3 regions of the Pectobacterium carotovorum genome follow, and region 3 is predicted to be linked to each of the others. Evidence: predicted binding sites of a transcription regulator. Region 3 holds the regulator's gene; each other region holds the start of a gene.
What was found. The regulator CRP, encoded in region 3, controls carbon source genes, mostly activating them, when cyclic AMP is high. The targets are predictions, from matches to a motif close to ATGTGANNNNNNTCACAT.

Region 1 (11,034 bases), 110 kb from region 3:
TGGACGTCGGCTGATATTGCGCAATTTAGTAAAATGATGACCGACGTATTTTACCCATTGACCCGTACCTATGGTCAGGTTAATGGCGGCTGGGCCAATGGCAATTGGGACGCTGCTGATACAGTATTTAACCTGAGCTTAGGCGTCTGGCTGAGCGATTCTGAAATATATAATAATGCCGTAACTTATTTTAAGCAGGGCGAGGGCAACGGCTCGGTTATCCATTATGTACAAAATGATAATGGCCAATTGCAGGAGAGTGGCCGCGATCAGGCGCATGCGCAAGGGGGATTAGGCTTATTGGTGATGGCGGCGCAGATTGGCTATAACCAGCGTCAATATCATACAAGCGGTGCAGATATGGTGAGCTACCCGAATAATAGCTATCCGCTTGTTAAGGCAGCGGAATATACCGCGAAATACAATCTGGGATATACGGTTCCTTATACGCCGATTCCTGGCAAAGGTTATACGCTTGCGGATATGGGAAAAGGGAACTCATGGACGCCGGGTTTAACGATATCCCCGCGCTTTCGCGGAGAATTCAGGCCAATATATCGGGGAATTTTCAGCTTATTTACCGCTGCTGGCGTGTCTGATACTAAGCTGTCTTACACGAAAGACGTCATCAGTCGCATGCCGATAGGCAAATTCTATTTTGATCATCCCTCGTATGAAGGGCTTATTAATGCCACGGAGGCTTCCGTCTCAAGCCCTATGTCTATCGTCCTGCAATCTGTCAGCAAATCGAGAAATCAGGATAATACCGGGACACTGGCCACGGTTACCGGCGAATCAACGCCCATTATCGTCAATGGGGTCAATCCATCTGTAACCAGCGGGATTCAGGCAATTTACCTGACGCAAAATAGATTCGCTTTTCGTTCGATACAGACCGGAAAATATATTTCTGTCTCCGCAGAAGGGCATTTATTGGCATCTGCCAGCAATGTGACCGACAGCGAATCCTTTATTTATACCGATTCTGGCAATGGCAATGGGACGCTGCTGTCTCTGTCTACTCGTCGCTATGTCATTATGGATCCTGATACCTATCAAATTTCAGCGACCGGAACAGGCGTTAATAATGATAACGGTCGGTGGACCATGTTATATCCCAATCCGATAGAGTTAGGTGTTGTTAAGTAATCACTGAATACGGAGCCGGAGCTAACCTCCGGTTCCTTCATTTCTCAACGCGGCATCCTGTTCTGATTTTTCGAACAGAGCGATGAGTTTTTTGCGCTATCTTATTTGCCACCGCCCGTTACACTTTCCTTATCAAAAACGCGTGAGGAAATAACATGATCTATTTACGTCAAGCGCAAGATCGCGGACATGCGAATCACGGCTGGCTCGACAGCTGGCACACGTTCTCATTTGCCGATTATTACGATCCTGATTTCATGGGATTTTCGGCACTGCGCGTCATTAATGAAGACGTTATCGAAGGCGGTCAGGGCTTTGGCACACACCCGCATAAAGATATGGAAATTCTGACCTATGTATTGTCCGGTGCGGTTGAACATCAGGACAGCATGGGAAATAAAGAGCAGGTGCCGGCGGGTGAATTCCAGATTATGAGTGCAGGCACGGGCATTCGTCACTCTGAATACAATGCCAGCAAAGACGAACAGCTGCATCTGTATCAAATCTGGATTATCCCGGAAAAAACCGGGCTGACGCCGCGCTACGAGCAGAAGCGCTTTGATGTGCAGCAAGGGCGTCAGCTGGTGCTGTCTCCGGATGCGCGTGAAGGCTCGCTGAAAGTCTTTCAGGACATGACGCTGTGGCGCTGGGCGCTGAAAGCGCAGGAGCAATCGGTGTATCAGATTCAGGCTGACCGTCGCGTCTGGGTTCAGGTGGTGCGCGGTACGGTAGAAATTAACGGTCAGAAGGCGGAAGCCAGCGATGCGTTCGCAGTCTGGGACGAAACGGCGATCTCCGTACACGCCAGCGAGGACAGCGAAATTCTGCTGTTTGATCTGCCGCCAGTATAACGGCGAGTGAGAAAAGTGAAGAAGCCCACGTAGGAAAGGACGCGGGCTTTTTATTTGTCACGACCTGATTTCATCTTTCAGATTCTGCCCCTCAGCCTTTACTTTCCTGACGTTTTTTTTGTTAGACTTAGATTACTGTTTTTCAGGCATTTTAGTCGACGATGAAGAAAAAAAGACCCGTTCTCCAGGACGTTGCTGACCGTGTTGGAATTACCAAAATGACGGTAAGCCGCTATTTGCGTAATCCTACGCAGGTGTCAGCCGCGTTGCAGGAAAAGATCGCTATTGCATTGGATGAGCTGGGCTATATTCCCAATCTCGCGCCGAACATGCTCGCCAGCTCCACCAGTCGGGCGATTGGGGTGCTGTTGCCGTCATTAACCAATCAGGTTTTCGCTGAGGTATTGCGTGGTATTGAACGCACGGCGGAAGCGCACGGTTACCAGACCATGCTGGCGCACTATGGCTATCATCCTGACAGAGAAGAACAGCGTCTGACCTCACTGCTGTCGTATCACATCGATGGGCTTATTCTGGCCGAACGCACCCACACGCCGCGAACGCGCCAGATGCTGGACGTCGCTGGCATTCCGGTGGTGGAACTGATGGATTCTGTTTCGCCCTGCCTGGATATGGCTGTTGGGTTCGATAACGTTGAAGCGGCCCGCCAGATGACGCTGCGTATGGTTGCGCTGGGGCACCGTCATATCGTTTATCTCGGGGCGCGGCAGGATGAGCGTACGATTATGCGCTGCCGGGGCTATGAACAAGCGATGTGGGAAAGCGAGCTCAAGAGCTATTGCGTGATGAGCGAACGGGCATCTTCCTATTCGCTCGGTGGCGAACTGCTGCGGCAGACGCAGGCGGAATACCCGCAGGTCGATAGCGTATTTTGCACCAATGACGATTTAGCCGTCGGCGCAATGTTTGAATGCCAGCGTCAGGGATTGCGCGTGCCGCAAGATATTGGCGTAGCGGGTTTCCACGGACACGACATTGGTCAGGCGATGGTGCCGAAGCTGGCTAGCGTACTGACGCCGCGTGAGCACATGGGGCGCGTTGGCACCGAGCATTTGCTGGCTCGTCTACGGGGCGAGCCAGTGGCGCAGGGCATGGTCGATGTCGGTTTTACCGTGTTGGATGGCGAAAGCCTTTAAGCGGCTGCGTTAGCCTGCCGCGCGCAGTGCGTTAACGCAGCGCTGTACGACTTCTTCCCGGGTGCCGTCAATATCGATCTTCAGGACATCCGGTTCATCGCTGCCCGGTTCTTCCAGCGCATCGAACTGGCTTTTCAGCAGCTCCGTCGGCATGAAGTGGCCTGCTCTGGCTTTGTGACGCTCCAGAATCAGCTCAAAGCTGCCTTTCAAATAGATAAACACCATCTTTTCGTTCCCTTCGCGCAGGCGGTCGCGGTAACGCTTTTTCAGCGCGGAACAGACGATGATGCCAGTCTCGTTTTTGTGTGCCAGGCTATAGGCGACATCGCTAAGACGCTCCAGCCACGGTGCGCGGTCGTCATCGTTCAACGGCGTGCCGCTGGCCATTTTCTGGATATTCGCGCGCGGATGCAGATCGTCGCCGTCAATAAATTTTGCCTGAATGGCGCGGCCAAGTTCAGCGCCAACTGAGGATTTTCCACTGCCTGACACGCCCATCAGAATAATGCTTCGACCTGACATAATTTGATCTCTATCTCAAACTGTAAATTAAATGATACTTAATGGTTCCATACTTTAACATGTTACCCGTATCATGTTACCGGTATCAAATGATGATGTGATACACCTCACAAACAATCAGCCAACCCAGACTGGATGCCCTAAAGAGAGTATTAACGATGACAGAAATCACATCCGCCTATAGCGCCAGTGTGTTATTGACCATTGCCGCAGGCGCAGTCGCACTGTTACTGGTGCTGATTATGCGCTTTAAAATCCACGCGTTCCTCGCACTGACGCTGGTCAGTTTGATCACCGCGCTGGTAACGAAAACGCCTTACGAAAAGATAGTTCCGATGTTGCTCAGTGGTTTCGGTAGCACGCTGGCATCCGTTGCTCTGCTGGTGGGACTGGGGGCCATGATTGGTCGCCTGCTGGAGGTGACCGGCGGCGCTAATGTCTTGGCCGATACCCTGATTAATAAATTTGGCGAACACCGTGCGCCTTTCGCGCTGGGTGTCGCTTCTTTATTGTTCGGTTTCCCGATCTTCTTTGATGCGGGTCTGGTGGTGATGCTGCCGATTATTTTTAGTGTCGCAAAACGCTTCGGTGGTTCGACATTAAAATATGCTTTCCCTGCCGCGGGGGCATTTGCAGCAATGCACGCATTGGTTCCTCCTCATCCTGGCCCGGTTGCTGCCAGCGAATTGTTAGGTGCTAACATTGGGTTGCTGGTCATTATCGGTACAATCATTGCGCTGCCAACCTGGTATTTCGGTGGCTATCTCTATGGCCTGTATGCGGGGAAAAAGTTCGATATCAAGCTGCCGTCAAGTTTTCTGTCTGCTGTTGAAACCGATTCGACGGTTAAACCACCGCGCTTTTCCGTGGTATTGAGCATCCTGTTGCTGCCATTGGTGTTGATCTTCCTTGATACGGGGCTGAATACGCTGACGGTGATGGGTATCGTGAGTGGCGATAATGGCGTAGTACAGTTCTTGCGCATGTTGGGGAAAACGCCGGTTGCGCTATTGATTACGGTATTTTTCGCGCTGATGGTCTTTAGCGGCCGCAAGAGTGGCTCACATCTTGAAAAAATTTGTGACGGGGCGTTAGGACCGATTTGCTCCATTATTCTGGTGACGGGCGCAGGCGGCATGTTCGGCGGCGTCCTGCGTGCTAGCGGCATCGGCAATGCGCTGTCGGGTGCCTTGGCGGATACAGGAATGCCGGTGATAGTGGCGGCGTTTGTCGTGTCGATGGCGTTGCGTGTTGCACAAGGTTCTGCCACGGTAGCGCTGACGACGACAGCCGCGCTGATGGCTCCTACTGTTGCGGCAACCACGGGATTAAGCCAGTTTGACCTGTGCTTTATTGTGGTAGCAATTGCGGGCGGCGCGACCGTGCTGTCGCATGTGAACGATTCCGGCTTCTGGTTGGTCAGTCGTTTCCTCGAAATGGATGAGAAAACGACGCTGAAAACCTGGACGGTGATGGAAACGCTGCTCGGCACCATCGCGTTCCTGCTGGCGGCGATAGGCAGCATTTTGCTCTGATGTGTTTAACCCCTCCCTCTTACAAGGGAAGGTTTTGACATTAATCCGGCGTAAAAATTATGCAGCGGTGATCATGAGCACCGAGTGAGCGGCATGGATGCCGCGAAAGCCAGTGCGGCGTCGGGAACGCCTCACTGGTGGCTCGAAGGGTGATCATGAACGCCGATGGCACCGCGTAGCGGCATGATTTAGCTGGAAGCCTGGGTTCGCAGGGCGGCGGCGACTGAGCGCCCTGCGTCGGGCGCGTGCTACGGAGTAGCATGGAAATTACGGTGTTATCGCGCACGAAACCGTCTCTTAGTTGGCATAAAAATGTGACTAAAACACAGAGGGCAATGACGCGGCTATAACTTCATATAAGCACGCACACCGTCGAGGAACATCTGCGTCGACAGCATCACCAGAATCAATCCCATCAATTTCTCCAGCGCACTCACGCCTTTCTCACCCAGCAAACGCAAGAACACATCTGACATCAGCAGGATGATGAACGAAATCGTCCAGGCGATAAACAGCGCCAGCGTCAGGTGAGGTAGCTGATTAGGGTACTGGTGGGAAAGCAGCATCAGCGCTGCAAGGATCGACGGCCCTGCCACCAGAGGAATCGCCATGGGCACCAGAAACGGCTCTTCGCCGGCTGGCAGACCGCTGCTGTTGCCTTCCTGCGAGGGGAAAATCATACGAATCGCGATGAGGAACAGCACGATACCGCCAGAAATCGACACGGTTTCGGTACGCAGATTCAGGAACGCCAGAATACGTTCACCCGCGAACAGGAAAATCAGCATCAGCCCGAGCGCGATCAGCATTTCACGGATCAACACCACACGTCGGCGTTTGGGATCGAGATGCTTGAGCACGGACATAAAAATCGGCAGGTTGCCGAGTGGATCCATAATGAGCAACAGCAGCACCGTTGCAGAGATCATTTCTGTCATGTTGGTTTTTACTCCCGAAACCTTGTTTCCTGACCTGGGCCATCTTCACGGGCTGGCCAACGTTATTATCCTGTGCCAGGTCGATGATATTAGAATGACTGCTGAAAAATGCCGTACTATCGAATAAATTCACTTGCGACTTGATGTACATTTTGTAAGGCTGAATGACACAATTATTTACGGGTTTACGACACGACACGCGCACCCTCTGCCGCAGATCACTGAGTCAGCAATAACCAGGCGCTATCGACGTTAGCCACAATTTTTTTGTTACCCCCAAAGCAGGACAGTTACCATGAAAAATGTTGGTTTTATTGGCTGGCGCGGTATGGTCGGCTCGGTTCTCATGCAGCGCATGGTGGAAGAACGCGACTTTGATGTGATTCACCCGGTATTCTTCTCGACTTCTCAGCACGGCGAACCTGCTCCGGCGCTGGGCGGTCATAAAGGCGTGTTGCAGGATGCTTATAATATCGATGCACTGCGCGCGCTGGACATCATCATTACCTGTCAGGGCGGCGATTATACCAATGAAGTTTACCCAAAGCTGCGTGAAAGTGGCTGGCAGGGTTATTGGATCGATGCTGCATCCTCACTGCGTATGAAAGATGACGCGATTATTATTCTGGATCCGGTTAACCACGGGGTGATTCAGCAGGGTCTGGATAAAGGCATCAAAACCTTTGCCGGCGGTAACTGTACCGTTAGCCTGATGCTGATGTCATTGGGCGGCCTGTTCGCTAACAATCTGGTTGAGTGGGTTTCTGCCGCGACGTATCAGGCGGCTTCTGGCGGCGGTGCACGTCACATGCGTGAACTGCTGACCCAGATGGGTGCGCTGCACGGTGAAGTGGCGAAAGAGCTACAGGATCCGGCCTCTGCGATTCTGGATATCGAACGTAAAGTCACCGCGCTGACCCGTAGCGGTTCGCTGCCGACCGATAACTTCGGCGTGCCATTGGCGGGTAGCCTGATTCCGTGGATCGACAAACAGCTGGATAACGGCCAGAGCCGCGAAGAGTGGAAAGGTCAGGCGGAAACCAACAAAATTCTGGGCACCAGCAGCGTCATTCCTGTTGACGGTCTGTGTGTACGTGTCGGCGCACTGCGCTGCCACAGCCAGGCGTTCACCATCAAACTGAAGAAAGACGTAGCGCTGCCGGAAATCGAACAACTGCTGGCAACGCACAACGACTGGGTGAAAGTGGTGCCGAACGATCGCGACATCACCATGCGTGAACTGACGCCTGCTGCGGTAACGGGCACGCTCTCCACGCCAGTGGGGCGTCTGCGTAAGCTGAACATGGGGCCGGAATACCTGTCCGCCTTTACGGTCGGCGATCAGCTGCTGTGGGGAGCCGCTGAACCGCTGCGCCGTATGCTGCGCATCCTGCTGTAGTTATCTTGATGTAGTTATCTTGCTTTCTGGCGCAACAGCGGTTGGTGTTGCGCCAGTTTCTACTCGTATGTCTTCGAGAACCGCGACGGGCCGGGCATTTCAGAGCGGCCAGCGTCCAAGGCGGGTATCACTCACTGTGACTTTCAGCAAAGAACCAGACCTCTTTGTTGCAGGCACTGGTTTAGCTGATCCACTTTATCTTTAGCCGTCGTGGTGCAGATAAAACGTGGGTTTTCATGTAAATAGACGTCGCCGTTCTGAAGTAATCCTACTTCAAGCAGCTGCAATTCAGCTTGTTGTAACTGTTGCTGTAACACTGGCAGGTAAAAACCGGATGCATCATAAAAGAACTCTTCAGGCGTGATGTCTCCGATTGGGAAACCCTGTTCGTCAAACAAACTGTCTATAGATAACGCGATCCCTGCTTGCTTAATAGGGGTTAAAGCTTCCAGAGCCCGCAGATCAAATTCTTTCCATTCGATATAACAAAGAAAATCTTCCCCCAATAAATCATCCAGCCAATAGATCTGTGCATATTCGCCATGCGATTTATTCAATGCTGGCGTAATGATGTCTTGTGCTGAAAATCCGGGCACTGCCTGTTCAAATGCGGCATAAAGTGCGGTATCGGTCATAACGCCTCCTTGTATTGATAAACTGATTTTGCTCTGCCGTCACGGTAGCCTGCTATCTGGCCCACAACGCCTTTATTTCCCCATCATGCCACGCTATCCAGCTGTTCCAATGCCTGGCGGGGTGAAATCAGCGGGACGCGCACTTCGACCCGGGTGAATTTATCCGCTTCGCTGACCACCGTGATGCCATAGCGGTTGCCGTAGCGTGCTTTGATACGGCGATCGACCAAATTCATGCCTAGCCCATCGCCGCCGCTGCGAGGCTGATAGGTGCCGGCGTTATCTTCTACTGACAGCTCCAGCGTGTTGGCGTGCAGGCGTCCGCTGATGTGGATGTGCCCACTTTCAATCATCTGTGAGATACCGTGCTTAATCGCATTTTCGACAATCGGTTGCAGGGAAAACGCGGGTAATCGTGCCTCACGCAGCGCTTCCGGCAGAGAAATGTCTACCGTCAGATGATCGGCAAAGCGCGCTTTCTCGATTTCGAGATAGGCGTTAACGTGCTCCAGCTCGTCATTGAGCGACACCTCATCGTTGCTGCGCTTGAGGTTTTTACGGAAAAACGTCGACAGAGACAGCACTAACTGACGGGCGTGAGCAGGATCGCGCCGTATCACGGCGGACAGCGTATTCAGCGCGTTAAACAGAAAATGCGGGTTGACCTGTGCGTGCAGCAGCTTGATTTCCGACTGGGCCAGCAGCTGTTTCTGCTGTTCAAAACGGCCTGTCAGAATCTGTGCGGAAAGCAGGTGTGCGATCCCTTCGCCCAGCGTACGGTTAATGCTGGAAAACAGCTTATTCTTGGGCTCATAAAGCTTGATCGTGCCGACAACGCGCTGATCTTCGCCACGCAGCGGGATCACCAGCGTAGAACCGAGTTTGCAGTGTGATGACACCGAACAGGTATAAGACACCTCGTTGCCGTCGGCATACACCACCTGATTGTTGTCTATCGCCCGGCGCGTGTGTGATGAAGTGATAGGGGCACCAACATTGTGGTGGTCGTCGCCTAGACCGATGAAGGCCAGCAGTTTGTCGCGATCGGTAATCGCCACGGCACCGACGCCCAGCTCTTCATACAAAATGCGGGCAACGCGCATACTGTTCTGTGGGTTGAATCCCTGACGCAGCGCCCCTTCGGCGCGGGCGGCGATTTGCAGCGCCTTGGCGGAAAACGCAGAAGTGTATTTTTCAAAAATGGCGCGTCTGTCGAGCAGAATGCGCATAAACATAGCTGAACCGATGGTATTGGTGATCATCATCGGCAGCGCAATATCCCTCACCAGCTCTGCGGCGTTATCAAATGGACGCGCGACCAGTAGGATAATCGCCATTTGCAAACATTCTGCAACCAGTGCGGTCAGGCCGACGACGAGGGGCTGAAACAGGAGATCGATACGATTACGGCGTGCCAGATAGCGATGCAGTAACCCGCCGAGCAGGCCTTCGGCGATGGTCGACAGCATACAGGCCAGCGCGGTCATGCCGCCCATCGAATAGCGGTGTAATCCGCCCGTTAACCCGACGAGAAAGCCAACGGAAGGGCCGCCCAGCATGCCTCCGAGCACGGCACCGGTCGCACGGGTATTGGCAATCGAATCGTCTATATGCAGACCGAAGTAGGTTCCCATAATGCAAAACACGGAAAAAACCAGATAGCAGACCAGCTTGTGCGGCAGACGGATAGTGACCTGCATGAGCGGGATAAATAGCGGTGTCTTGCTGAGCAAATAGGCGATAACCAGATAAACACACATCTGCTGTAACAGGGAAAGAATCAGATCAACCTGGCTAACCATGGGCGGGGTCTCTTCACACGAAATCCTCCAAATTGTACTGCTTTTTGCCAGTGGACGAATCGATCTTTAAACAAAAGATGCTAATTATCTCGTGTCATAACTTATTCATATAAATATAAACGGAAAAATTTCATCCGTTCTCTGATATTTCTCGGTTCTTTGACTACGCTGAATTAGGGGGCGTGGCTCAAGAACTCTTTCATACTATTCATTATTTTTACACGTCGCCGTTATTCATTAGCAAGCTAATAACCCGTTATTTTTATTGGTTTTTTGTTAAAAATAAGTAGCGGGAGAATATAAGTGCAACGTAATGCGCTTTTATATTACTTATTTATTTAATTCAAATGGTTAATCAGAGGATGGATACCATGTCAGCGTTTTCTGATGCGATTAATTCACTTATTTCCGGGCATTATGCCGATCCGTTTTCGCTGTTAGGTATGCATCATTCTTCTAAAGGCCTTGAAGTTCGGGCACTGCTGCCGGATGCGCAGGCAGCCTGGGTGGTTGATGCCAGCAATGGACGAAAAATTGTCGAGCTGGAACGTATAGACGAACGCGGTTTTTTTTGTGGTCTGGTGCCGCGCCGGAAAAATGCCTTCCGTTATCAATTGGCCGTGACCTGGCGTGAAGAAACCTGGGTGATTGAAGATCCTTACCGCTTTGGCCCGCTGTTGCAGGATATGGACATCTGGCTGTTGGCCGAAGGCACCCACCTGCGGCCTTACGAGCGGCTGGGTGCCCATCTGGAAACGCTGGACGGGGTTGAAGGCACGCGTTTTGCCGTCTGGGCACCGAATGCGCAGCGCGTCTCGGTGGTGGGGCAGTTCAACTTCTGGGACGGTCGACGTCACCCGATGCGGCTGCGTAGAGAAAACGGCATTTGGGAACTGTTTCTGCCCGATGTGAAAGCGGGGCAGCTCTACAAATATGAAATGATCGACAGCCACGGGAACGTCCGGTTAAAGGCCGACCCGTATGCGTTTGAAGCACAGATGCGCCCCGATACCGCATCGCTGATTACGCTACTGCCTGAGAAAGTC
Region 2 (11,034 bases), on a different contig from region 3:
TCAATACGCTGAACTGTGGCGATCTGCTGTGGATCGCCCAGCAGCAGGATCCGCTCAGCGCCAAAACGCTGCCTGACGCCGCTGAGCGCAAACCAAAGGCGGTAGCAGGCACTGATGGGTTACAGGATATTTCACTGCTCACGCTGGTGACCGACTGGTATTGCCTGCGCAACGGCAGCGATCTCGCCTGGCAGGATATTCCATCTGCGCGGGTGAAACAGTACCGCGCCCTGCTGGCGGCCTACACGCCAACGGCCACGCTGCCGCCGGACAGCCTGCAATACCGCTTCGGCCTGATGCTAAAAATCCTCGCCGGTTACATCAACGATGAGCCTGCAACCCGCTTTGTGGTTGATATGCAGGGGAATTTCGTCACGGTGTGATGTGTTCATAGAATTGGCTTTTAGTCACATGGGTTATGTAGAACTAGAGGTGGTTTCGTGCGCGTCGAGCACTGTTCTCTTCATGCTACGTCGTAGCACGCGCCCGACATAGGGGGCTACGCCAGCCCCCTATGAACCCCGGCTTTTGGCGGAAATTATGCCGCTAAAGCGGTGCCTTCGGTGCCCATGCCCGCGTTTCGAGCCGCCAGTGACGCGTTCCCTACGCGGCACTGGCTTTCGCGGCATCCATGCCGCTCACTCGGCGTTCATGTTCCCCTCAGCATAATTTTTTACGCCGTGAAAAGAAGCGCCATCGCGATATGAGTTGGCTGGTTTTTTTCAGCAGTGCGGCGCACGGAACACTTCCCCAAACCCAACCAAACCCAATCGACTTACATACTTTCTTACCTATTCCCTCTGTCATCACCGCCAAAAAGTGATACGTTATAATATAACAGTTAGACTTTTCCCGATGATAATGACAAGTTTTTACTCCCTCTCCGCGCTTAAGCGCGTGTTACTGGTTTCCCTGCTGTTAGTGCTGTTGTGGCTATTGGTCGGGTGGGCGGTGGTGTTGCCATGATTGCCCTACAGGAACTGGCCTTTGGCTATCGTCGTCAGCCGCCTCTCGCGACAATCAGCGGATGTTTCCACCAAGGTTCGCTGACGGCGATTATTGGCGCAAACGGCTGCGGAAAATCCACATTGCTGAAAACGCTGGCGGGTCTGCTGCCGCCGCTTTCCGGTTCATTCAGCCTCGGCGATGGCAGCAAGGATAATGCTATCGGCTATTTGCCGCAGCTCTCCGAATTCGATCGGCAATTCCCTATCAGCGTACGCGACCTGGTACTCATGGGATCGCTGCCCCATCGTGGCCTGCTGCGGAGTATCAACGCCAATTGGCATCGCAAAGCGGTCGCTGCGCTCGACGCCGTCTCGATGGCGGATTTCGCCGATCGGCATATTGGCGTCCTGTCCGGTGGGCAGCTACAGCGCGTGCTCTTCGCGCGGCTACTGCTGACACAGGCTCCCATCATTCTGCTGGATGAGCCTTTTACCGGCATCGATAGCCAAACCACGCAGGCGCTTTTACAGACAATCGAGCAGCTTCACGCCGAAGGCAGAACCATTCTGGCCGTTTTGCACGATCTGGAACTAGCCGGTCAGCACTTCCCGAATATCTTGCATCTCACCCCGGACGGCCATCGCTGGGGGGATGCTCAGCCCATACTACATAGCCTGCGCAAGGCCGACAGCGATACGCCAACGCTCAGGATCGTCACGTCATGATGTTATTTCACCTGATCTCTTCTCCTTTTGCCGAATTCGGTTTTATGCGTCGTGCGCTGGTCGGCTGTCTGGTCATCACGCTAAGCGCCGCGCCGCTGGGCTGTTTCCTGCTGCTGCGGCGCATGAGCCTGATTGGCGATGCGCTATCACACGCGGTCTTACCCGGTGTCGCCATCGGCTATCTCATCTCTGGGATGTCACTGCTGGCGATGGGAATCGGCGGCTTTATCGCCGGGCTGTCCGTCGCCATGCTCTCCGGCTTCGTCACCCGCCACACGGAATTAAAAGAGGACGCCAGCTTCGCCGGATTTTACCTTGGATCGCTGGCGCTCGGCGTCACGCTGGTGTCACTGCGCGGATCCAGCGTCGATCTGCTGCATGTGCTGTTCGGATCGATTCTCGCGGTAGATCGCGCCGCGCTGCTCGACATTGCGCTGATCGGATCCGCCTCCCTGCTGGTGCTGGCCGCTCTCTATCGGGCGCTGGTTATCGAATCGTTTGACGTGACCTTCCTGCGCATGAGTTCAGGGCGCTATCGGGCGCTGATTCACGGCCTGTTTCTGTCGCTGGTGGTGCTGAATCTGGTCGCCGGATTCCAGCTGCTAGGCACGCTGATGACGGTCGGCATGATGATGCTGCCTGCCGCCAGCGCACGCTTCTGGACGCAGCGCCTGCCCGTCATGCTCGGCATTGCGGTGCTGCAAGGAATGGCCGCCAGCCTGATCGGCCTGCTGTGGTCTTACTATGCCGAGCTGCCCGCCGGGCCTGCCATCATCCTGACGATTACGCTGTTTTTCTGTTTCTCGGTTTGTGTTGGTCACAACGGTGGGCTGTTACGCCAGCGTCGTTGACCGATGAATCTCGTTATCTGCAACTTTCTGTGAGGGAAAAATGAAACGTTCACTGTTAGCTATTGCGTTATCCGGCCTGCTGCTTAGCCCACTGGCGATGGCAAAGAATCTTGATGTGGTTGCCAGCTTTTCCGTACTTGGCGATATGGTCAGCCATATCGGTGGCGATCGTGTGACCGTGACCGATCTGGTGAAGCCCAATGGCGATCCGCATGAGTTTGAACCCTCGCCGAAAGACAGCAAAACGCTGGCTCACGCCGATCTGGTTTTCGTTAACGGGCTGGGGCTGGAAGGGTGGATCGACCGGCTGGTCACCGCATCCGGCTATCATGGCGACGTCGTTACGGCCTCAAACGGAATTGAAACCCGCACCATGGTGGAAGATGGCAAGACGGAAACCGATCCCCATGCCTGGAACAGCATGAGCAACGGCGTGGTCTACGCGCACAACATCGTCAACGCGCTGGTGAAAGCCGACCCAGCGAATGCCGATTACTATCGTCAACAGGGCGAAGCCTACATCAAGCAGCTACAGGATCTGGACAGCTACGCGAAGAAAACCTTTGCCGCTATTCCGCCAGAAAAACGTAAGGTGCTGACCAGCCATGACGCGTTCGGCTATTTCAGCCAGGCCTACGGCGTGAAGTTCCTGTCACCGGTGGGCTACTCTACCGAATCGGAAGCCAGCAGCAAAAAAGTGGCCTCGCTGATTAAGCAAATTAAACAAGAGAAAGTGAAAAGCTACTTCATTGAAAACCAGACCGATGCACGTCTGGTGAAACAAATCGCCGATGCCAGCGGTGCACAGCCCGGTGGTGAACTGTACCCGGAAGCCCTGACCGACGCCTCCGGCCCTGCCGCAACCTATACGGCCGCGTTTAAGCACAACGTCGATACCCTCGCCGCCAGCATGAAGTAAGCCCCATTCCAGCCAGCGTCACACCGCTGGCTGGAAACCTCGCTCTGCTCTGCCCTCTGGAAAAGATTCACTACACTTAACCCGTACGCTATTTCCAAGAGGGGATCTATGACATCGCAATCGTTCAACAACAACGGGTTGTTACGCCAGAAACTTTGTGGGCTATGGTTTCTGGAATCCTTCATTGATGTACTGGGTGACGGCAGCGTGGTTTATATGATGGGAGAAGGGGCGACCGGCTATATCCAGTATACCGATGATAACTGGATGACGGTGCAAATCATGGGCAGCGACAGATTGCCCTACGATGCAGGCATTATGACGGGTGGCTCAGAGCAGCAGTTAATACAGGCCGCCGCCACCTACTTCGCCTACGCCGGCCGTTATGAAACCAATGACGCCGAGCAGACAGTCACACACTACCTGGACTATTGCCTCATCCCAAACTGGGTTGGCTCCAGCCAGCTGCGCTACGCGCAGTTCAGTGAAAACGACACGCGTCTTTCTTTAACCACGGATCCGATGACGTTTAACGGCGTGGTGCATAAACCTGAACTCAACTGGCGACGGCAGTCAGCCTGACACAGGGCATCATGCACAAGGCGTCAGGCACAAACCCGGTTTACACCAGCGTCAGATTGAACGTTTTACCTTTCAGTTGCTCCTGCACCTCGGGCGCGAGCGCACTGTCGGTGATGATATCGGTCAGTTCAGACAGCGGCGTCACGCAGAACAGCGAATAGGCGCCATATTTACTGCTGTCCGCCAGCAGGATCCGGCGGCTGGCATTTACGCCGAGATCTTGCTTCACGCCCGCTTTTTCTTCCGTCGGCGTGGTGATCCCTTTATCCAGGCTCCACGAGTTGCAGCTGATAAACGCGATATCGGGATAAATACTGCGTAACAGACGGCGGCCGTGCTCACCAATACAGGACTGGCTGCTGTCATCAATACGCCCGCCGATAATCGTCACTTCGATCTGCTTAAACTCAGACAGGAACAGCGCAATTTGCAAATCGGCAGTAATCACGCGCAGCGGCAAATGCGTCAGGTGACGCGCCAGTTCCAGCATGGTCGTTCCTGCATCCAGCACCACCGCACTGCCCGGTTTGACCAGCGTTGCGGCATAGCGAGCTATCGCCTGCTTTTCCTGAAGGCTGCGCTGTAATTTTTCATTCGTGGTCGGCTGGGAAGGAATAAAACGATTGAGCGTCACGCCGCCATGACTGCGACTAATCACGCCCTGCTCATCCAGCTTGATTAAATCACGACGGATCGTCGCCGGAGAAGCGTCGATCACGGACACCAGCTCATCTACCGTCACCAGATTATGGCTTTTCAGATAATCCATAATCTGATCAAGACGGCTCTGGCCTCTTACTTTATCCCCGCTCATGCGGAAAGCATCGGTTAATGTAGGATCCACGGCGATATCCATCTTGCTGTCATATACCCGTAATACTTCAAGCTGCTTGTGCGTTGGCTGCGCTCACTCACCCGAATCACTTACCTGAGTAAGCTCATCGGGATTCCCTCGCTTGCCGCCTTCCTGCAACTCGAATTATTTGGGGTATAAAGTTACTGTAAATTGTTGGTTGCAGGATACCAGAAACCTTCCCAAACGCGGGAAGGAAGATATCCTGCAATGCGCGCTGTATCGCGTTTTATTCGCTTACAAAACCCGTGCCATCAACGGTGATAAGTTACCACTAATCAGGCCAGTTGCATCGCGAGCTGGATAGAGATCGCCATACTTTCGGACTTCGCTTTTCCTGTCCAGGCAATATCAAACGCCGTGCCGTGGTCAGCAGAGGTGCGGATGAACGGTAATCCGGCAGTGATATTCACCCCATCATAGAAGCCCAGCAGCTTGAGCGGAATGTGTCCCTGATCGTGATACATCGCCACGACCATGTCGTACTGGCCTTCATACGCCTGCAAATAGACGGTATCCGGCGGGCACGGGCCATAAACATCAATGCCTTTGGCCTTCATGGCTTCAACCGATGGCGACACGATGGTGATCTCTTCGTCACCAAACAGACCATTCTCGCCCGCGTGCGGGTTAACCCCGGCAACGGCGATACGTGGGTGGGTAAAACCGACACGCTTGAGGAAGACATCCGCCATATCGATCACCGTTTCCACGCGATCGCGGTTCAGCGTATCCAGGAATTTACGCAGCGCGATGTGCGTTGAAACATGGATAACCTTCAACTTATCGGTATACAGCACCATCGCATAATCGCGGCTGTTGGTCAGTTTCGCCAGCAGCTCGGTGTGACCCGGATAAATATGCCCCGCCGAGTGCAGCGCTTCTTTATTCAGCGGTGCCGTCGCAATCGCGTGGACCTCACCGGCCATCGCCAGCGCCGTCGCTTTCTTGATGCAGCGATAAGCCAAATCGCCCGCCTGTGCCTGAACGACGCCAGGTTCCAGCGCCTGAGGATCTTCCAGCGGCTCATCAATGATGTTGATGACGCCCGGCGCGAAGACCGCGTCAGCTGGCTTATCAATGATTTTCAGCTCTACGGCTGGCACCACATTCAGCGCCAGAATACGTCGCATCGTCTGTACGCAGCCCACCACCACGGCAGACGCGCCGGAAAGCTCGCCTTCGGCCAGAGACTTGATAATAATTTCCGGTCCAATCCCTGCCGGATCACCCATCGTTACCGCAATAATTTTACTCACTGACCTTCTCCTCAATAAAACGTAAAACGTCGAGCAAAGTAGTTTCGTTGCCAAAACCCCCCGCTTTAGTCATCACAGGGGTCGTGCCGACAACGCTGTTCAGCAGGTATCCCCAGGGCACACAGGATGCGATTTGCCCCTTAATCTGAAAGCCGGTCGCGCCCAGTGCGGTTGCCACGGCAATCGCAATGTCACCACCGGATAAATACAGCCCACCCGGCAGGCGCCGGTTAGTCCTGTCCGCTGTCAGGCTGTCGAGCGCCTGAACAATGCTGCGCGTAAGTTCCCCCAGATAGTGGCTGATCGTTTCGCCAAGCTGCTGTCGGCTAAGCCCAAGCTGCTGGCACCGCGCGTCGATTTCGAAGCGCTGATTTTCGTTGTGACAGGTACGAATAATGCAATGCTGGCCGTTCATCAGCGCCGCCACCGCCTCCTCACACTGGGATGCCATGACGGTGGATGAATGGGGTGAAAAGAGCGCGTTGATGTCGATCTCAACCAGCGTGACATCGCTGCGCAGTCTGGCGGCTGCAATCTGTTTTTGAGCGATATCGCTCATTGACCCAATGACAGCCAGCAGCGGCTTCTCCGTTTTGCGCGTAAAATCCTGCGCGTTCGCCAGCGCTTCGCTCAGGCCAGCCGAACCGACCAGCAAGGGACAAAACGGTAACGCTCTGGCGGCGTCAACGATATGCACCAGATCGTCCTGCACATCCGTATCAAGAATAATCAGACGTACGCCCTCGTCCGCTAACTGCTGCAAACGCTGGGCTAAATTGGCCTGACGGACGTCATCAAGGTGTATTTCCGCCACCGGTAAAGCGGTTTGCTCCGCCAGACGGGCTGCGATAGAAGCCGAGGTCACCGGCGTTTTGGGATCGCTGGCAAATTCCGTGTCGGTAAGCAGACGACCATTCACCCAGACCTCGCCTTTGCGGGTCACACGTCCAAGCGTCGGCGACGCAGCGGCAATCAGCGCAACGGGCACCTCTGCCGCAGACAGCGCCGCAGCAATCTCTGCGCCCAGATTTCCGCGCAGCGTCGAGTCAATCTTCTTGATAATCCAGCCTTGCCCGCCTGCTGCCTGCCAGGCCGCAACCGCTTCTGCGGTGCGTTGCGACGCTACGTCATCACGCGCCGCACGGCTATCGGTGTTAATCACCACCGCGTCACCCAGTAAATCCGCATGCAGTTTATTAACGTCAAAGACGACGCTAACCCGCGCACCATGCTGCGCCAGACCGACGCCCGCATCATTGGCACCCGTAAAGTCATCAGCGACCACTAACACCTGTTCTGCTGATTGCTGCACGTTTGACATACTCCATCCCCGGTTCATGATTACCTGATAATGATTATATTGAATCACGTTTGATTATATGTGAGCAATATCAAATTATTTAAAAGGAATTTCACCTATAAATTATCACCACGATGTGGCAAATGGCGCTTAGGCGTGATGAGAACCGCGTCATTTGACTGAAAGTAATCACCATCGCAACCATTATCATCATAGCGATAACGCTCTGGCGAAAGAGAAAAGGCAAGGTAATAAGCATGAACATCAATAGCACTATCCTCAGCGGTTACCGGGTACTTCAGGACATTAGTCACCTGTTGGCAGGGAAACAGCACGTTTTATTTGTCACCGACAAAAACATCGTCGGGCTGCCTGACGTTCAGGCGCTGATCGCACAAGTTAAGCAAGCCGTTCCGCAGGTTCTGTTAGTTGATAATGTTCCTGCCGAGCCAAGCCAGCATGATGTAGCCCAAATACTGAGCCAGCTCACACAAACCCAGACAGATCTGGTAATCGGCGTCGGTGGCGGTAGCGTGCTGGATGTCGCCAAACTGCTTTCCGTACTGTGCGCGGGCGATGACGCCGTCACGCTGGATAGCCTGCTGGCAGGGGAAAAACCGACTCGCCGCACGACATCCCTGCTTATCCCGACCACCGCGGGAACGGGCTCAGAAGCCACGCCGAATGCCATTCTGGCGATCCCGGAAAAAGAGACCAAGGTCGGTATTATTACGCCAGTGATGCTGCCGGACTACGTTGCGCTGGTGCCGGAACTGACCATCAGCATGCCGTCACATATCGCCGCTTCAACGGGTATTGATGCGCTCTGCCACCTGATTGAGTGTTTCACCTCAACGATTGCCAACCCGGTCAGCGACAACTACGCGCTGATTGGCCTGAAAAAGCTGTTTGCCAACCTCGAAACCTCCGTGCGCGAGCCGAGCAACATGGAAGCCAAGCTGAACATGCTGTGGGCGTCCTACTACGGCGGTGCCGCCATTGCCCACTCTGGTACGCATCTGGTTCACGCCATGTCTTACCCGCTGGGCGGCAAGTATCACATCCCGCACGGCGTGGCGAACGCCATCCTGCTCGCCCCTTGCATGCGTTTCGTGCAGGACGCCGCACAGGAGAAATTCGCACAGGCGTATGACCTGCTGCCGGATGCCGATTTGACGCTGAGTACCGCGGAAAAAGCGCAGGCGCTGGTGACCTATTTCAGCGAATTGGTTAAACGCCTCAACCTGCCCAACACCTTACAGCAGCTCGGCGTGGAAAAAGACCACCTGCCCTACCTGGTTGATGCCGCGTTACAGGTTCAGCGCCTGATGAAAAACGTGCCGACACAGGTCAGCGCCGACGATGTTCGTGAGGTTTACCTGACTCTCTTTTGAAGCACGGTTTGAAAGAGAACAGGTTTCGGCAGAACGGTTTTAAGTTTTCATCTTTTTGATTACGTGTCACGAGGAAGAACAATGAGTAAAAACATTACCGGCGTCCTGACCGCCATCGTCACGCCGTTTGATAACCAGGGCGAATTTAACCCCGCTGCCATGCGCCTTCAGGTGCAGCGCCAGATGCGCTACGGCAACGGTATTTTTTGTAACGGCACCAACGGTGAGTTTTTCGTACTGCACACCGATGAGAAAGTCGCCGTCACTGAAACCTGCGTTGATGAAGTTGCCGGAAAAGTGCCGGTTGTCGGCCACATCGGTGAAATCTCCACGCGGGAAACCATCAAGCTCGGTAAGCGCATCGCCGCGCTGGGTGTTGATGCCGTTTCGGTCATCACCCCGTATTTCATCCCACTCAAACAGGAAGAACTGATTGCCCACTACACCGCCGTCGCCGATGCGCTGACTGTGCCGGTGTTTCTCTACAACATTCCTGCACGCACGGGGAATACGCTGGCGCCGGAAACCGTCCGCACGCTGGCGGATCACCCGAACATCATCGGCATTAAAGACAGCGCAGGCAGCTATGAAAGCCTGAGTGGCTATGTGCAAGCGGTGAAAGGCGTACAGGGCTTTAACGTATTGAATGGCCCAGACTCGCTCATTCACCAGGGCTTTGTTGACGGCTGCTCCGCCTGTATTTCCGGGCTGGCTAACGTGGCACCGGAACCGATCAGCCAGATCTGGCACCGCTTCAACGCGGGCGACATTGAAGGCTCTCGTCAGGCACAAGAACAGGTTGCCGAATTGCGTAAGACACTGTACGCCATCGCGTTCTCACCGGCTGTGGTGAAAAAAGCGCTGGCAATCATGGGTGAAGATGTCGGCGTCAGCCGCTATCCGATCCAGTTTTCCGCACAGGATGAAGACAACATCCGCAACATACTTAGTCAATTCTCGCAGTAACAGAGAAATATCAATTTCCACTTATAGGCCGAGAAGATATGAACCATTTTAACCTTACTGACACCCTCATAATCGTTGGGATGATTGTGTTTTATATCGCATTCACCTCATGGTTAACCTACAAGCTCCGCAGTAAATCGAACACCGAGTTCATGGAAGGGTCACGCGCGCTACCGGCGTTTATCGTCGGTATCCTGCTGATGACCGAATTCATCGGTGCCAAATCCACCATCGGTACGGCGCAGTCTGCCTTTGAAAACGGCTTTGCCGCCTCCTGGTCGGTGATTGGCGCCGCCATCGGTTTCCCGCTGTTTGGTATCATTCTGGTGAAAAAAATCTATAACACCGGGAAGATCACCATTTCTGGCGCGATCGCCGAGAAGTACGGCACCAGCACCAAGAACATCATTTCGATCATCATGATCTATGCGCTGTTGCTGGTAAACGTGGGCAACTACGTCAGCGGCGCGGCAGCGATTGCCACCGTGTTGAAAGTCTCCCTGCCAGTCGCCGCGTTGATCACCGCGGTCGTCAGTACCTTCTACTACTACTTCGGTGGTTTGAAAGGAACGGCCTACATCACGCTGATCCACAGCGCCGTGAAGTACGCTGGCGTCATGATCATTCTGTTCGTGGCATTGAAAATGACCGGCGGCTTCAAGCCAATGATCGAACAAATGCCGGATTACTACTGGACGTGGGACGGTAAACTCGGTGCCAGCACCATCTTCGCCTGGTTGATCGGGACTATCGGTTCTATCTTCTGTACCCAGTTCGTGATTCAGGCAATTTCATCAACAAAAGATGCCACCAGCGCCAAACGTGCCACCTGGGTTGCCTTCTTCTTCTGTATGCCGATTGCGCTGGCTATCGCGGTCATCGGTGTTGCAGCGAAATTTGCGCACCCTGAAATCAACAGCCTGTACGCGATGCCGGTCTTCCTGCAAGACATGAACCCATGGCTCGCCGGTCTGGTCACCACGTCACTGGTCGCGTCTATCTTCATCAGCGTGAGTATGGTGGCACTGGCTATCGTTTCCCTGCTGATTAAGGACTTCTACGTTCCTTACTGGAAACCAACGCCAGAAAAAGAGATGAAAATGACCCGGATCCTGTCGCTTGTCGTAGGTTTCGCGCCGCTCGTCTTCGTTCTGTTCGTTCCTGAAATCCTGAAGCTGTCGTTCTTTACCCGTGCTATTCGCCTGTCGATTTCTGTGGTTGCGGTGATTGCGTTCTA
Region 3 (11,034 bases):
GTTGTAGGCATCTTTACCGTTGATTGAAACATCGCGTTCAAAGCCGCTTTTTTTACCCGTACCGGCATCGCCGATGCGAAAACGGATATGCTGCATAAGCACATCATGCGTGCTAATTCCCATTCCGCCGCGAATGATTGTAATGCCGGGAGAGGGGGCAGTCTGGCCGGCGATGGTGACAAACGGCTCCGTTAACCGAAGGTCGCTTTTATTCAGGTCGATAATCCCGCCAACCTCAAAAACAATAATGCGCGGCCCTTTGGCGGCCAGGGCTTCCCGAAGTGAACCGGCTCCGGAAGAAGCCAGCGTTGTGACGCGAATAATACGCCCACCGCTGCCTGCGACGGTATCGGTTCCGAATCCTTTCAGCTCTGGTGCTGCCGGTGTGGCGGCGCTAGCCATCGGTATGCCGACACTGAATACTAATCCAGTGCTGAACAGTGCGGCGAACAGAAGAGAACGTTTCATTTCATTTCCTTGAATATTAACGATAAAAATGAGCGAGCCCTTAGGGCTCGCTCAAGTGCGGCCCGAACGATAAACCGACGGGCGTTAAACTCGCTTGCAGGCTCCTGCTAGCACAGGACAATGAGGGGCGGAGCCTGAAGTTCGCTTATTTACGCTTTACACTTAATTAGTTACAGCTTGCTGCCGTCAGGACGGCAAGGTTTTTGCCTACGCCAGCATAGTTCGCCAGTTTATCCTTCACGCACTGTGGTGAAACGGTAGAGTAGCTGTAAGGAAGAGAAGGGAATGTGCCTGTGCTCTTCCAGTCTTCAGCATTCACGTAGGGCTTGGAATCTTTATCCCAGGTGATGTTGTATTTAGCGAAGTCAGCCGGGCTCATAACGTTGTTATTACGCAGATCCCAGGTACCGAAGTTGGAACCGTCGTAACGTGAGGTCACTGGGTTTTTCGCATTTTCGAACCAGTTACGTTCGATCAGCGCAATACCATTCTGGCGCACGTTCAGACCAGAACTGGTGATACCAGTATACAGGTTGTTGTAGGCGTGAACTTTACCGCCACGTTGCAGTGGGAGGCGAGCGTTAACGTCATCGTAAATATTGTGATGGTAAGTCAGGTCACGGCCAGTATCGCTGCTGCTGAAGCCGCTCAGCCCCACTTTTTTGATGCCGTGAATGTAGTTGTACGACACCGTTACGTTGGTTGAGGCTTTCTTGATATCAATCGCGGATTCGAATGTGGTGTCACCGTCTTTTGTGCCTGCGCATTCAAAGTTTTTCGCGAAGATCTCGTTGTGGTCAATCCAGACGTTTGGTGTGTTATCGATACGAATCGCATCGCCGTCCTGCGCGCCGCCAGGCATGTAGCCGAAACGCATATTGCGGATAACGATATCGGATGATTTAACCAGCCAGATCCCAAAGTTAGCGGAAGAACCGTTGGTTCCGATAATGGTAATCCCTTTGGTGAACTCTTTGATTTCCACACCACGTGCGTCTTTCTTCCACTGACCGCAGATATCGTTCTCTGCGGCTTTAATCAGCGCGTCTTCATTACCGTTATAGGTGATGACGAGCGGGTAAGCGCCCCCTTTGACTTTCTTACCTTTGGAATCCAGCTTCGCTTCTTCGATGATATCAATAATATCTTGCATGGAACGTGCGGTTTTTTTCACGGCACCGGCAACGTCGCCGCCGTCAGTGGTGGCATAACCCCCCGTATTTGCCGCCATTGTCGGTTGAGCCGCAAGTAATAACAGCCCAGCGGCTGCAGAAGGCAGTAGGTATTTCATTCAGGTACTCTCCTTGGAATTGAATTTTTTGGGTATAAATGATCCACATAACCCAGATTATATTATTGGGTTGTTTCAATAAAAATGAAATCAAGGTTTATTGAAATCCCGATTAAGTGTTATCATAAAAATAAAATAATTCAATATTTAGGTATTAAATCTATCGGATGAATAACGCACAAAATATTGATGACTAATAAGTATCTATTTTAAATGGTAATATTTTTTTTCATTTTTTCTAAAAAATGACGTTGAGAGTTTTTATGAAAAATAAAATTATATTTCGTTTTATTATTCTGCGGTGAGGTAGCTTTGATAGCGGTGATAACTGTGAGGGACATCAACAAATAAGTAAAATTTCCTCATTGAGATGGTCATGCCAAAAAATAGTTGATGCCGATCAAATTATTAATTAATCCCGTGTTGATGAGTCACGATTCTTTTTATTATTTAATCCTTAATTAATGAATGGTTTTTTCATTAATCAATCAAGCTATTAATTAATTACTAAATAATTAGTCTGATCTTTAATTATCCTCTCTTTAAGAAATCGGTATCCATGTTCATGTGTAGGTTTCCATAAAAAATGAGCGAGCTCTTAGAGCTCGCTCGGGTAGAACCGTGCATACTCGTAATACTTCAAGTTGCATGTGCGTTGGCTACGTTCAGTCACCCGAATCACTTACTTGAGTAAGCTCATCGGGATTCCCTCTCTTGCCGCCTTCCTGAAACTCGAATTATTTGGAGTATATCAGCGTGAAGAGACACGGCTGCGGGACATTCAGGCTGATGATTTCCTGTCACTTATGTGACGGAGAAAGCCTGACCGCCTTTATTTGCAGTTAGCTGCTGTCAGTACCGCCAGGTTTTTACCTACGCCAGCATAGTTTGCCAGTTTATCCTTCACGCACTGTGCAGAAACCGGGGTGTATTTATAAGAGATGGAAGGGAATTTTCCGGTGCTTTTCCAATCATCCGCATTGATATGAGCAGAGGAAGGTCTGCCCCAGGTGATGTTGTATTTGGAGAAGTCTGCCGGTTTGGTGATGTTGTTGTTGCGCAACTCCCAGGTACCGAAGTTGGAGCTGTCGTTACGTGCTGTCACCGGGTTCAGTGCATTTTCAAACCAGTTGCTTTCGATCAGCGCGATCCCTTTCTGGCGGACGTTAAAGCCTGAACCGGTGATGCCGTCATACAGGTTGTTGTACGCATGAACCAGACCACCACGCTGCAGCGGCAGACGTGAGTTAACATCACGGTAGATATTGTGATGATAAGTCAGGTTACGACCCGTATCCGAATTGCTTGCACCGCTCAGACCCACTTTTTTAATGCCGTGGATGTAGTTGTAGGACACCGTGACGTTAGTTGACCCTTTCTTGATATCGACGGCCGATTCAAAAGTAGTGTCATTGTCTGGCGTGCCTTTACACTCAAAGTTTTTGGCAAAGATTTCATTGTGGTCAATCCAGACGTTCGGCGAGTTATCGATACGAATAGCATCGCCGTCTTGTGCACCGCCCGGCATATAGCCAAAGCGCATATTACGTACGACAACGTTGGATGAATTGATAATCCAGATACCGAAGTTGGCGGATGAGCCATTGGTGCCCTGAATGGTGATCCCTTTGGTAAACTCTTTGACTTCTACGCCGCGCGCGTCCTTACTCCACTGACCGCAGATATTTTTTTCGGCCGCTTTGATTAGCGAGTCTTCATTACCGTTATAGGTGATGATAAGCGGATACGCACCGCCTTTAACTTTCTTGCCTTTTGAATCCACTTTTGCGGCTTCAATGATATCCACAATTTCTTTCAGAGAACGTGCGGTCTTTTTTACGGCACCGGAAACTTCTCCACCATCCGTGGTGGCATAACCGCCCGTATTTGCGGCCATGGCTGGCTGAGCAGCGAACAGTAACAATCCGGCAGCTGCCGTAGGCAATAGGTATTTCATTATAACTGTCTCCTTGGAATATAATTTCATGGGCATTTATTGCTCCGTATGCCCGATGTAACAGGTATACCCGTTATTCTTCAAATTGCATGTACGTTGGCTACGTTCAGTCACCCGAATCACTTACTTGAGTAAGCTCATCGGGACTCCTTCTCTTGCCGCCTTCCTGAAATTCGAATTATTTAGGGTATACACATTTTTCAACAAAAATGAATCTCAATTTTGATGAAAAACCAAGGGGAGTGTGGTCAAAAAATAAGATCAGTTCAAGGGTGAAATGTTAAATGTATCATGGATGAAACATTTTGTAATACTGATGATTGAATAATTCGGGTTTTATAGGAAACACCATTCTTTTAAAAGAATAGAAAATCAGTAAGTTATTTTATTAACGGGCGAGAGTTTCATTCTGGTTTCTTGATTTATTGGTTTTTAGTTCGCGATTTTTCTGGCGATAATTGTTACAACTAACGTAAAGATTCATCCTAAGTCAAAATATACTATCACAGGTGTATTCAATATTTTTGCGTTATGAGTTAATTCTATATTGAATTTTAGTTTGTTAAAAAATAATTATTATTAATCGCTATATTATTAATTTTTATATAGTGTGCCTGTACACGATAGGAAAGAAAATAGACTTCACTGACCACACCTTATAGTGGAGGAATGATTATCAGCACGGAGCCTGTTGCTGTGAAGGTCGCACTGGCAATCTTGCCCAGGTTCCTTAAAAAATGAGCGAGCCCAAATCACTCGCTCACAGAGAACCCGGCGCAGAGTGAATGCGCCGGGTTTAATGCACTTATTTACAGTTAGCGGCTGTCAGTACTGCCAGGTTTTTACCTACGCCAGCGTAGCTTGCCAGTTTATCCTTCACGCACTGTGCGGATACTGGTGAGTAGCTATACGGGAGGGCAGGGAATTTGCCGGTGCTCTTCCAGTCATCCGCATTGATGTGTGGTGTGGATGGCTTACCCCAGGTGATGTTGTATTTAGAAAAATCAGATGGACTGGTAATGTTGTTGTTACGCAGTTCCCAGGTACCGAAGTTAGAGTCATCGTTACGTGCGGTCACTGGGTTGAGCGCATTTTCGAACCAGTTGCTTTCGATCAGTGCAATCCCTTTCTGACGAACGTTAAAGCCTGAACTTTTGATGCCATCATACAGGTTGTTGTACGCGTGAACCTGACCACCACGTTGCAGCGGCAGACGTGAGTTAACATCGCTGTAAATGTTGTGATGGTAAGTCAGGTTACGGCCCGTATCTGTGTTGCTTGAACCGCTCAGGCCCACTTTTTTCACGCCATGGATGTAGTTATATGACACCGTGACATTGGTTGAGGCTTTCTTGATATCGACAGCCGATTCAAAAGTGGTGTCGTTGTCTGGCGTACCGGCGCATTCGAAGTTCTTGGCGAAGATCTCGTTGTGATCGATCCAGACGTTCGGTGAGTTATCAATACGGATAGCATCGCCATCTTTTGCGCCACCCGGCATATAGCCGAAGCGCATGTTACGCACGACAACGTTGGAAGAGTTTACAATCCAGATACCGAAGTTAGCGGAAGAACCGTTGGTCCCGAGGATGGTGATGCCCTTGGTGAACTCTTTGATTTCCACACCGCGTGGATCTTTGCTCCACTGGCCGCAGATGTTAGCTTCGGCGGCTTTGATTAGCGCATCTTCATTACCGTTGTAGGTAATAACAAGCGGGTAGGCTCCACCTTTGACCGCTTTACCACTTGAGTCTTTTTTCGCAGCCTCAATGATATCGACGATCTCTTGCAGAGAACGCGCTGTCTTTTTCACTGCACCGGAAATGTCGCCGCCGTCCGTGGTGGCATAACCCCCCGTATTTGCCGCCATTGTAGGTTGGGCAGCAAGCAGCAACAGCCCAGCGGCTGCAGAAGGCAGTAGGTATTTCATTGTGTACTCTCCTTGACATAGATTTTTTTGGGTATTTATCACTACACACCCTGTGTAATAAAAAAGGCTGTTTCAACAAAAATGAAATTAAGGTTTGTCTATAAAGCCGAGATAAGTGTTAACAGAAAAAATAAACAATGCAAGATGGGGCGTTAAATATATTAGTTAAATAAAATGGGACAGCTTGGCGGATTTGTGTTTATTACTTTTAAATAGAAACTGATTTCTATTTAAATTATTTTAATTCAATTAGTTATATCTTTTAACTCGCGTTGTTTCAATATGGATTCTTTATTTTTTACCCATTTTTTATGTGGGATTTATTCACCTGACAGACAACTGTGATCGCCGTCAAAAGTTAAAAATAAACATCGATTATAAAAACAACCCATGGTCTTTTATGCCCGATGAAAAAAACGTAATTAATTCATAAGGAATTTTTGTTTATTATTTTTTTTGTTAAAAATGATTTCAAAGAAATCGTTTTCTATAGGAATGAATAATAAATATTACCTATTAATAAAGATGTTTATTACAGAAATAAATCATTTATGATCGATATAATTATTATCATGCTAATTTATTGCGTAGGGATGGCGAACCTTTTGTCTTTACTGATGACAAGGGCTGGGTGCCTGACACGAATTTCATGTATGTTAGTACGGCTTTCCTGACTAACTGTGCAATAACTATGCTGCTAATTATCGATAACTACGACTCCTTTACCTACAACCTTTACCAATACTTTTGTGAGCTTGGCGCGCAGGTTGTGGTGAAGCGTAATGATGAACTGACGCTGCGTGAGATTGAACAGCTTGCGCCTGAGCGATTGGTCATTTCACCGGGCCCTTGTACGCCGGATGAGGCGGGCATTTCACTGGCTGCAATCCGCCACTTCGCCGATAAATTGCCTATTCTGGGCGTGTGCCTTGGTCATCAGGCGATGGGGCAAGCGTTCGGCGCACGCGTGGTGCGGGCACGACAGGTCATGCATGGGAAAACGTCTGCGATTGCGCATAGCGACACGGGGGTTTTCACGGGGTTGGCTCAGCCGTTGACGGTTACCCGCTACCATTCACTCATTATTGATTCCGCCTCGTTACCTGATTGCTTTGAGATCACGGCCTGGAGCGAATCGGAAGGAAAACGTGACGAGATTATGGGAATCCGCCATCGCGTATTGCCGCTGGAGGGGGTGCAGTTTCACCCAGAGAGCATTCTCAGCCAGCAAGGTCATCAACTTTTGGATAATTTCCTTAAAATTTAGCCATATAGAGAGTTATTCTCTCCAATAACCGATTTAATATTGCCTGTGATTGATTTTTTATGCATATTTATTGACTATATTTTCATTCCGACATGATGGACAGCAGAGTGAGGCAGCAAATGGCAGCAGAGCAGAAAGCAGTGACACGGGATACTCACGATAAAGTGATTTTGCCAGTTTATGCACCCGCGAAGTTTGTACCCGTTAAAGGTAAAGGGAGCCGCGTCTGGGATCAGGACGGCCGCGAGTATATTGATTTCTCCGGTGGCATTGCGGTTACGGCACTGGGTCACTGCCATCCTGCGCTGGTGAACGCATTGCAGCAACAGGGTGAAAAGCTGTGGCACACCAGCAATATTTTCACCAACGAACCTGCGCTACGCCTCGCCAGTAAACTGATTGATGCCACTTTTGCCGATCGCGTGTTCTTTGTTAACTCCGGCGCTGAAGCTAACGAAGCGGCATTTAAGCTGGCACGTCACTATGCGGTTAAACGTCATAGCCCGTATAAAACCAAGATCATCGCCTTCTACAATGCATTCCATGGTCGGACGCTGTTCACCGTCTCGGTTGGCGGACAGCCTAAATATGCCGATGGCTTCGGGCCTAAGCCTGCGGATATTGTCCATGTTCCTTTCAACGATCTGGCTGCGGTCAAAGCAGTGATGGACGATCACACCTGCGCAGTCGTGCTGGAGCCGATTCAGGGCGAGGGCGGTATTACGCCTGCTACGCCTGAGTTTTTGCAAGGCGTTCGCGATCTGTGCGATCAGCATAAGGCGCTGCTGGTGTTTGATGAAGTGCAGAGCGGGATGGGGCGTACTGGCAAACTATTCAGCTACATGCACTACGGTATTACGCCGGATATCCTCACCACCGCTAAAGCGCTGGGTGGCGGCTTCCCGATTAGCGCGATGCTGACGACGGAAGAGATCGCTTCTGTGATGACGGTTGGGGTACACGGCACCACCTATGGCGGTAACCCGCTTGCCTGTGCGGTGGCGGAAGCCGCGCTGGATATCATTAACACACCGGAAGTGCTGTCAGGCGTGGCGAATCGGCACGATCGCTTTGTTAGTGAACTGGAGAAAATCAACCAGCAGTACGGCGTATTCGAGCAGGTTCGCGGTATGGGGCTCCTGCTGGGGGCAGAACTGAAACCGCAGTGGCATGGCCGCGCAGGCGAGTTTCTGGCTGCTGCAACGGCTCAGGGTCTGATGGTGCTGATGGCTGGGCCGAACGTAATTCGCTTTGTGCCGTCTTTGATCATTGATGAAGACGATATTGTGCAGGGGATGGATAAGTTCGCCAAAGCCGTCGCGCAGGTCGTTAACGCAGCAAACTGAGTGGCGTTCTTAAAAGCGCAGCGATAAAAAAACGTAGGGAACGTTTTTCAACGTCGCTTGCGACGGCCCGAAGGGTGGCGAGCAGGAAGCTCGCCATAAAAAAAAGCGTGAGGCCGAGGCTTCACGCTTTTTTATTGGTAGGGTACAGCGACAGGGATTTAGCGAGTGCCGTAAACGACAATCGTTTTACCGTGCGCAGAGATCAGGTTCTGGTCTTCTAACATTTTCAGAATGCGACCCACGGTTTCACGCGAGCAGCCAACGATTTGCCCAATTTCCTGACGGGTAATTTTTATTTGCATGCCATCTGGATGCGTCATGGCATCAGGTTGTTTGGCCAGGTTGAGTAGAGTTTGAGCAATACGGCCGGTCACATCAAGGAAGGCGAGGTTGCCGACTTTCTCTGAGGTAACCTGGAGTCTGCTTGCCATTTGCGCAGACAGACGCATGAGGATATCTGGGTTAACCTGGATGAGCTGGCGGAATTTTTTATAGGAAATTTCAGCCACTTCACAGGCGGTTTTTGCCCGAACCCAGGCGCTGCGTTCCTGACCTTCTTCAAACAGGCCGAGCTCGCCGATAAAATCGCCCTGATTGAGGTAGGAAAGAATCATTTCCTTGCCTTCTTCATCTTTGATTAGCACTGCGACAGAGCCTTTCACGATGTAGTAAAGCGTTTCTGCTTTTTCACCTTGGTGAATCAGCGTGCTCTTCGATGGATACTTATGGATATGACAATGGGAAAGGAACCATTCGAGAGTTGGGTCTGTTTGCGGTTTGCCGAGAACCATTCGCTATCATCCTCTGTTGTAATTCACTGCGCAAATTACAGGGGTCAGAGTTCCCTGTACGGCGTGTTTAACTGCTAAAAAAATAAAATTCAGTCTAGGCAGAATGACGTCAGGGAATATACTGGAACCACTGTACCCTTGATTTTCCGGTTGCTGCCTTGCCGCATCGTAAACGTGGCTGGGTATATCTGGCCACGCAATCATCTTCTTCGTTTCTGGGTTTGTCCAGAAAAGGTCTATTCTATTTTCGTTTTAACACAGCTTTAAGGACGTGTCTTGTGTTGTCTCGCTTCAGCATGACAAAGCTCTGATTAACGCTGGTTTTTGTACAGTAACGGTATAAATTTTCAAAAAATTTTTAGTGGAGAGGCACCATGCAGGCACGGGTAAAATGGGTTGAAGGCTTAACGTTTTTGGGCGAATCCGCGTCAGGGCACCAGATCTTGATGGACGGTAATTCCGGTGATAAAGCGCCCAGTCCGATGGAGATGGTGTTGATGTCTGTGGGGGGATGCAGCGCGATTGATGTCGTGTCGATTCTGCAAAAAGGCCGCAACGATGTGGCGGACTGTGAAGTGAAGTTGACGTCAGAGCGCCGGTCTGAAGCGCCGCGTTTATTTACCCATATCAATCTGCATTTTATCGTGACGGGAAAAGGGCTGACCGACAAAGCCGTTGAGCGAGCTGTCGCACTATCAGCGGAAAAATACTGCTCTGTGGCACTGATGCTAGGCAAAGCCGTTGAGGTAACGCACAGCCACGAAATTAGAGTGCTGGAATAATCCCTTTCTCTGAGCACTCATTCTGGTCACTTAAGCCTGTTATTAGGGGAAACACAGGGGGAGATTCCCGTCGGGAGGCCTCACCCCTGTGGTCGCCCCGTATATCTTGATGCTTATTCGATGGTTTTCCCTTCAATTAACCGCTGCACCAGCGGTGCCATGATGAGCTCCATCGCCAGCCCCATTTTCCCGCCGGGAACGACCAGCGTGTTGATGTGGGAGATAAACGATCCCTGCAACATGGCGAGCAGATAGGGATAATCAATATTATCCAACCCCTGAAAGTGAATGACGACGAAGCTTTCATCCAGCGAGGGAATCGACTTGGCAGCAAACGGGTTGGAGGTGTCCACGGTGGGCACGCGCTGGAAGTTGATGTGCGTACGAGAGAACTGCGGAGTGATGTAGGTGATGTAGTCTTCCATTGAGCGGACGACGGAATCCATGACCGCTTCACGCGAGTGACCGCGTTCATTGACGTCACGAATCAGCTTTTGGATCCATTCCAGGTTGACGATCGGCACCACGCCGACGAGCAAATCTACATGCTGTGCCACGTCGTTTTGGTCGGTGACCACGCCACCGTGCAGCCCTTCATAAAACAGGATGTCGGTGGGTTCCGGCATCGGCTCCCACGGCGTGAATGTCCCGGGAACCTGATTATAGGGAATCGCTTCATCGTAAGTATGAAGGTATTTACGCGTCTGACCGCGGCCGTGCAGGCCATATTCGATAAACGACTGCTCCAGCAGACTGAAATCATTCGCTTCTGGGCCGAAGTAGCTGATGTGGCGCCCTAAATCACGCGCTTTGCGAATGGCCATATCCATTTCCGGGCGGGTATAGCGGTGAAAGCTGTCTCCTTCCAACTGGGCGGCGCGCAGGTCAAGCTGTTGAAAAATCTTACGGAAGGCCAGGCTGGTTGTCGTTGTTCCCGCCCCACTGGAGCCGGTAACCGCAATAATCGGATGCTGATGTGACATAAGGCGCGTAACTCCGTGATCGCGATGCCCGCGTAGACCGAAGGCCTGCGCACATCCTAAAAAAAGACGTAATTGTCATCATTGTTAGCATGTTTGGCGCGTTCTTTCACGCCTTTCGGCGTGTTCAATAAGGGGCATGTCCTCCGGAATTGAGCTGGTTACGCGGCATGATATTGAGGGTTTCATGTAACTCAGACCACACCAACACCACCTCACCAG

Region 1: the regulator CRP is predicted to act here: its motif matches at 3,775-3,792, upstream of R9X49_RS18930 (GntP family permease).
Region 2: the regulator CRP is predicted to act here: its motif matches at 7,517-7,534, upstream of R9X49_RS15910 (iron-containing alcohol dehydrogenase).

The regions. Positions count from the first base shown of each region.
Region 1 covers NZ_JAXAFK010000005.1:112,849-123,882, forward strand. The annotation lists gene R9X49_RS18910 (alginate lyase family protein) at 1-1,149, shown strand, start outside; gene R9X49_RS18915 (pirin family protein) at 1,305-2,000, shown strand; gene gntR (gluconate operon transcriptional repressor GntR) at 2,162-3,157, shown strand; gene R9X49_RS18925 (gluconokinase) at 3,167-3,679, opposite strand; gene R9X49_RS18930 (GntP family permease) at 3,838-5,214, shown strand; gene R9X49_RS18935 (YhgN family NAAT transporter) at 5,559-6,152, opposite strand; gene asd (aspartate-semialdehyde dehydrogenase) at 6,448-7,551, shown strand; gene R9X49_RS18945 (hypothetical protein) at 7,695-8,186, opposite strand; gene R9X49_RS18950 (sensor histidine kinase) at 8,270-9,988, opposite strand; gene glgB (1,4-alpha-glucan branching enzyme) at 10,360-11,034, shown strand, end outside.
Region 2 covers NZ_JAXAFK010000003.1:256,326-267,359, forward strand. The annotation lists gene R9X49_RS15870 (metallophosphoesterase family protein) at 1-383, shown strand, start outside; gene R9X49_RS15875 (ABC transporter ATP-binding protein) at 963-1,673, shown strand; gene R9X49_RS15880 (metal ABC transporter permease) at 1,670-2,524, shown strand; gene R9X49_RS15885 (metal ABC transporter substrate-binding protein) at 2,565-3,443, shown strand; gene R9X49_RS15890 (lipocalin-like domain-containing protein) at 3,552-4,025, shown strand; gene R9X49_RS15895 (DeoR/GlpR family DNA-binding transcription regulator) at 4,066-4,881, opposite strand; gene R9X49_RS15900 (D-threonate 4-phosphate dehydrogenase) at 5,157-6,137, opposite strand; gene dtnK (D-threonate kinase) at 6,130-7,458, opposite strand; gene R9X49_RS15910 (iron-containing alcohol dehydrogenase) at 7,695-8,831, shown strand; gene R9X49_RS15915 (dihydrodipicolinate synthase family protein) at 8,913-9,797, shown strand; gene R9X49_RS15920 (sodium:solute symporter family protein) at 9,836-11,034, shown strand, end outside.
Region 3 covers NZ_JAXAFK010000005.1:222,411-233,444, forward strand. The annotation lists gene pelZ (pectate lyase PelZ) at 1-468, opposite strand, end outside; gene pelC (pectate lyase PelC) at 635-1,759, opposite strand; gene pelB (pectate lyase PelB) at 2,592-3,716, opposite strand; gene pelA (pectate lyase PelA) at 4,522-5,646, opposite strand; gene R9X49_RS19360 (aminodeoxychorismate synthase component II) at 6,338-6,913, shown strand; gene argD (bifunctional acetylornithine/succinyldiaminopimelate transaminase) at 7,033-8,259, shown strand; gene crp (cAMP-activated global transcriptional regulator CRP) at 8,418-9,050, opposite strand; gene R9X49_RS19375 (OsmC family protein) at 9,425-9,832, shown strand; gene R9X49_RS19380 (phosphoribulokinase) at 9,946-10,815, opposite strand; gene R9X49_RS19385 (YheU family protein) at 10,940-11,034, opposite strand, start outside.